2 regions of the Mesorhizobium sp. CAU 1741 genome follow, and region 2 is predicted to be linked to the other one. Evidence: riboswitches for the same ligand, from Rfam matches in the RefSeq annotation. Region 2 holds a riboswitch; the other holds the start of a gene.
What was found. A riboswitch is a leader RNA that binds a small molecule or an ion and turns the genes downstream of it on or off. The one in region 2 is predicted to bind thiamine pyrophosphate.
Positions count from the first base shown of each region.

Region 1 (3,032 bases), on a different contig from region 2:
TGCTTGTCGCGCAACTGGATCATGGTCGCTCCGGCCGTCGCCGCCTGGCGCGCTGTCTCGACCATACCAAGGTCGCCGCATAGCGCGGGATCGAGCACGAGATAGAAGGAGAGGTCGAACCGGGGTCTCATGCTGCTGCGACCCGCGAGCCGGCGTCGAGCGCATCACCGTCGACGGCTGCGAGCGCGTCGAGGAAGCGCCACCCGAACGAGCCCGGCCCCGCCGCATCCCTGGCGGCCTTTTCACCGGCGACGGCAAAGTGTGCCAGAGCCGCCGTCGTCGCCTCGAGAGGGTTGCGCGGAAATGCGGCGGCGAAGGCGCCGACAAGGCAGGTGAGCGAGCAGCCCAGCGCCGTGACTTGCGGCATAAAGGGCGAGCCACCCTCGACGCGGTAGGCGCGCTCGCCATCGGTGACGAAATCCACCGCGCCGGTGACCGCGACCACCGCGCCGTGCATGCGGGCGATGGACCGGGCCGCATCCTCGGCGGCCGTGACCGTGTCGCGGCTGTCGACGCCGCGCCCGTGGCCCGTGGCGCCCGACAGCGCGATGATCTCGGAGGCGTTGCCGCGCACGATGTTTGGCGACAGGCCGAGCAGGTCCAATGCCGCCTTGCGGCGGTACGCCGTGGCGTGGTGGGCGACCGGGTCGAGCACCCATGGGCGCCCGGCCTGCCGCGCGCCGTCCACGGCGGCGTGCATGCCTTGAAGCCATACCGGCGACAGCGTTCCGATATTGATCGTCAGCGCGCCGGCGATCGCCGCGAATTCCCCCGCCTCGGCCTCGGCGTGGATCATCGCCGGGGAGGCGCCCGCCGCCAGCAGCACGTTGGCCGCAACGTTCATCGCGACGAAATTGGTGATGCAGTGGACGAGCGGCGTCTCGCGCCGCATCGCCGTCAACATGGTTCCGGGGGAAAGGTCGTCCGTCATCTTGCTCCTTTCCAGCGGAGCAGAAGACGGAAGGGTACGAGCAACTCAAGCGGCCGACCCAAGCGACTCCCTCCGCCGGCATTATCCGGTTCAGGTTCGAAGGGTGCTTCTCAGCCCGCCTGTCGGCGAGCGCCCCTGTCTCTCATCCGGGTAGTGTTGCAAAGCGGGAAGGCATTGTCACGCGCAAATCGGTGGCGTCACCGCGATCGGGTCAACTGGTCCCAAAGGAGCTGCTCGGTGGCGGACGCGGCGCCAAGCGCACGCACTGCCGTCACCTCCAGCTCGCAATGTGGTATCGTGCGCGACAGATCCACCAGCCTGCCGTCGTCGAGGCGATCACGCGCCAGCGAACGGGGCACCCAGGCAACCGCAACCCCGACCGCGGCCAATTCGAGCGCCGCAAGGGTGAGCGACGTCTCAACCTTGGCCATAAGCTCGACCGTCGGCCGCAGACGCGCCAATATCTGACGTTCCATCACCTGTCCCATGAAGACGTCCCCTGGATAGGCGACATAGGGCAATCGGCCCTGCCTCATGAGGTCGAGCACTCGATCGTGGTGCCCTGCCCCGATCACCGGCACGAGCGTATCGGAGCTGATCGCGGCGACCTCGACAAAGTCCGCACGAACGGGATGTTCGGTTCCAGGCAGCCGGTAAACGATGGCGACGTCAGCCTCCCTGGCCAGCAATTGGGCGAAGCAATCGTCGAGGTTTGCGGAGCGGAGCCTCAGGAATATCCCGTCATTGCGGGACTGTATTTCATCGATGATGCCGGGCGCGATCGCGGTCGTCAGCGCATGCTGGCTGACGATGACGATGCGGTTGGCGGAGGCCCGTTCGCCCGAGCGGAGATCGAGCACGAGCTGCCGCAATCGTTCCGCGATGCCCTCGATGGCGTCGCGATGTTCAGCCGTCGCGCGGCGAAGCTCCACCGGCTTGCGGGAGCGATCGAAAAGTTCGATGCCGACATGCTCTTCGATGTTCTGGACACGCCTCGAAAACGCCGACGCCGTCAGCCCGCGACGCTGCGCGGCTTCTCCGAACGAGCCTGTCTCGGCCACCGCGAGGATGTCTTCCAGCCATTCGAGCCGCACAGCAGATTTCCTTAACTTGCATGGTATGCATCTTGTTTCAAAAATTTCGACCTTGATGCTGGAGGCATCGTATTGGATATGTCGCTCCATGCAACTTTTCTGATTGGAGACAGCCATGCACCTCTCCCGCTACCCCCGTGTCTTCCTGGCCCACCTGCCCACTCCGCTGGAGCGTCTCGACCGCTTGTCGGCTGAACTCGGAGGTCCGGAAATCTGGATCAAGCGGGACGACTGCACCGGGCTGTCGACAGGCGGCAACAAGACCCGCAAGCTCGAATTCCTGATGGCCGAGGCCATGCAGCAGGGCGCCGACATGGTGATTACGCAAGGCGCCACCCAGTCGAACCATGCGCGCCAGACGGCCGCCTTCGCCGCAAAGCTCGGGCTCGCATGTCACCTCCTGCTGGAAGATCGGACCGGCTCCAACGATGCCAACTACAACACCAACGGCAACGTGCTGCTCGACCATCTGCATGGCGCCACGACCGAGAAGCGGACGGGCGGCGCCGACATGCAGGGCGAGATGGAGAAGGTTGCGGAACGCTTTCGCGCCGAGGGCCGCAAGGTCTACCTGATCCCCGGCGGAGGGTCGAACGCGACGGGTGCGCTCGGCTATGTGAACTGCGCCTTCGAACTCGTCGGCCAGGCGAATGACCGCGGGCTGGTTATCGACCAGATCGTCACGGCGACCGGCAGTGCCGGTACCCAGGCCGGCCTCGTCACAGGACTCAAGGCCATCAATGCCAATATCCCGCTGCTCGGTATCGGCGTGCGCGCGCCAAAGGAGAAGCAGGAAGAAAACGTCTTCAACCTGTCGCTGAAGACCGCGGAAAAGCTCGGCTGCCCGGACGTGGTATCGCGCAGCGACGTTGTCGCCGACTGCAGCTATGTCGGACCGGGCTATGGCATCCCTCGCGCCGATACGCTGGAAGCGATCCGCATGTTCGCCGAACTGGAGGGCATCCTTCTCGACCCGGTCTACTCCGGCAAGGGCGCAGCCGGCCTCA
Region 1 covers NZ_JBDOQP010000005.1:307,152-310,183, forward strand. The annotation lists gene thiE (thiamine phosphate synthase) at 1-131, opposite strand, end outside; gene thiM (hydroxyethylthiazole kinase) at 128-931, opposite strand; TPP riboswitch at 982-1,078, opposite strand; gene AAFN84_RS20425 (LysR family transcriptional regulator) at 1,129-2,025, opposite strand; gene AAFN84_RS20430 (D-cysteine desulfhydrase) at 2,141-3,032, shown strand, end outside.
Region 1: it holds a riboswitch for thiamine pyrophosphate, as region 2 does, so the genes downstream of both, thiM (hydroxyethylthiazole kinase) here and thiB (thiamine ABC transporter substrate binding subunit) in region 2, are expected to answer to the same signal.

Region 2 (3,032 bases):
GCCGATTTGGTGCGCTGCAGCTCGCCTTCCAGCCATTCGATGACCGAGAGGTCGAGATGGTTGGTCGGCTCGTCGAGCAGCAGCACGTCGGGCTCTGGCGCCATCACCCGCGCAAGCGCTGCCCGGCGCGCCTCGCCACCCGACAGCGTCTTCGGGTCTTCGTCTCCGCTCAGGCCGAGGCTCTCGATCAGATAGGTGGCACGGTAGGGATCGTCCGCGGGGCCGAGCCCCGCCTCGACATAGGCGCGAACGGTTGCAAAGCCCTCCGTATCGGGCTCCTGCGGCAGGTAGCGCACTGTCGCCGATGGCTGGCGGAAAATCTCGCCGTCCTGCGCCTCGACCATGCCGGCGGCGATCTTGAGCAACGTCGACTTGCCAGAGCCATTGCGACCGACGAGTGCGATCTTGTCCCCCGCCGAGGCGGACAGCTCCGCCCCGTCGAGCAGCGGTGTGCCGCCGAAGGTCAGTTTGATGCCGTCGAGGGAAAGAAGTGGAGGTGCCATGGTCACATGCGGAAATAGGAGACGGGATGGGCAATCAGCATCGCACGGCCGGAAGAGAGCCGCACGGTGAGGTCGCCAGCAACTTCGTTGGACAAGGTGAGCGACGAGCCGAAGGAAACGGCGCGATCTGTGAGCGGCCATTTGGCGCCGGACAGCGTCAGCCCGACAAGGTCGGAGAACGCCAATATGCTGAAGACGGTGCCGGAGGCGTAATCGAACGATCGGCTTCCCGGCAACAGCGGCACGCCCTCCTGGCTGCCGCTCGTCAGCAGGCATGGCGTTCCGCCTTCCGCAAGTCTCAACGCGGCGGCTTGATGCAGGAAGGCATGATCGGCCCGCGCGCCGCCAAAGGCGCCGACAAGCAGGAGGTCGGTGGCGCCACGCGAAAGCGCGGCATCGATGGCGATCTCGCCATCGGTCTGGTCCTTCTCCGGGGGGAAGGCTTCGACCGGGACGTCGCGGTGGGTGGTGCGCATGGAGTCGTCGACGGAATCGAAGTCGCCGGTCCACAGCTCAGGTGTCACGCCCAAGGCATCCGCGTGCCGAATGCCGGAATCGGCCGCGATGACCCGCAGGCCTTCGAGCTGGCGCGTGAGCCGGGGGGTTGCGACGAGGTCGCCCCCGAGAAGGATGGCAAAGCGGGTCATTGGCCCCGCCTCTATCATGCATCGGGCAGCAAGCGAAAGCGCTTGCGCACGCTCCAAACCCGCCCTATGTGTCGAATTGCTCTAACGGGGTGCCGGGTGCGGTTTTGCCGCCCACCGGCTGAGAGGCAAAAGGGGTCACCCTTGCCAACCCGCTGAACCTGATCCGGCTCATACCGGCGGAGGGATTAGACGCTGCAATCCAGGCGCCTGATTTCCCTTGAACACGAACCAAGGAGGCGCCTAATGCGCACATTGCTGACATCGATTTCTGCCCTGACCGTGGCCTTTCTGGCGCTGCCTGCCGCGGCGCAAGAGAAGCTCACCGTCTACACCTATGAGAGCTTTACCGCCGACTGGGGACCCGGACCGGTGGTTGAAAAGGCCTTCGAGACCGAGTGCGGCTGCGACATCGACTTCGTTTCCGTCGCTGATGGCGTCGCGCTGCTCAATCGGCTGAAACTGGAGGGCACGGGAACCGAGGCGGACATCGTTCTCGGCCTCGACACCAATCTCACTCACGAGGCAAAGGAGACGGGCCTGTTCGCCCCGCATGGCCTCTCACTCGACAAGGTGGACGTACCCGGCGGGTGGGACGACGACACCTTCGTACCGTTCGATTACGGCTATTTCGCCTTCGTCTATGACACCGAAACGATCGACACCCCGCCGGCAAGCCTCAAGCAACTGGTCGATGGCGACCCGGAAGAGAAGATCGTCATCCAGGACCCTCGCACCTCGACGCCCGGCCTCGGCCTGCTGTTGTGGGTGAAGTCCGTTTACGGCGACGAAGCACCCGAGGCCTGGGAAAAGCTCAGCCAGCGCGTGCTGACGGTCACCCCGGGATGGAGCGAGGCATACGGGCTCTTCACGAGTGGAGAAGCGCCGATGGTGCTGTCCTACACCACCTCCCCCGCCTATCACGTAATTGCGGAAGACACCGACCGATACAGGGCCGCCGCGTTCGAAGAAGGCCATTACCTCCAGGTCGAGGTTGCCGGCATCACGACCAAGGGGGCCGAGAACCCACTCGCCGCGCAATTTCTCGAATTCATGACCGGACCCGGCTTCCAGGACGCGATTCCCGAGACCAACTGGATGTTTCCGGCCGGAGAAACGTCGAAGCCATTGAACGCGGCCTTCGACGATCTCGTGCAACCGGCCGAGACTCTCGCCTTCGACCCGGAAGAGATAGCTGAAAACCGCCAGGCATGGGTCGACGAGTGGCTCGCGGTCATGAGCCGGTAATTTTCGACCATGACCGATCGCCGCATCCTTGCCGGCACGATCAGCCTCGCGGCGGTCGGTCTCCTGATCGGCGGAGCCTTCGCCGGTCTCGTCTCCGAAGCGCTTCTCGACTGGTCAGGCGCGGCCTCCGCATTCAACGCCTATCTCTTCCGCATCGTGCGGTTCACGCTTTGGCAGGCGGCGCTCTCGACATTGCTGTCGGTGGTTCCGGCCATGCTGGTTGCACGCGCGCTGGCACGGCATCCGTCATTTCCCGGCCGTGGCTTGATGCTTCGGCTGTTCGCACTGCCGTTGGCCCTGCCGGCAATCGTCGCAGCGCTCGGCATCCTGGCACTGCTTGGACGGGCCGGCCTGTTCGCCGATCCGCTCGGCGCGATGACCGGCCAACGATGGCAAGGCATATACGGCCTGTCCGGCATCCTGGTGGCCCATGTCTTCTTCAACCTGCCGCTCGCCGCGCGTCTCTTCCTGCACGCGATTGAAACGGTGCCGAACGACCAGTGGCGGCTCGCAGCACAGTTGGGAATGGGCGCTCGCGCATCATTCCGCTTCATCGAATGGCCGGTGATGCGCGCCGCCCTGCCCGGGGTCGCGGGTCTGGTCTTCATGCTGTGTGTGACGTCGTTCACGATCGTCC
Region 2 covers NZ_JBDOQP010000007.1:59,027-62,058, reverse strand. The annotation lists gene AAFN84_RS22690 (ABC-F family ATP-binding cassette domain-containing protein) at 1-503, opposite strand, end outside; gene AAFN84_RS22685 (thiamine diphosphokinase) at 506-1,150, opposite strand; TPP riboswitch at 1,226-1,352, shown strand; gene thiB (thiamine ABC transporter substrate binding subunit) at 1,394-2,395, shown strand; gene thiP (thiamine/thiamine pyrophosphate ABC transporter permease) at 2,405-3,032, shown strand, end outside.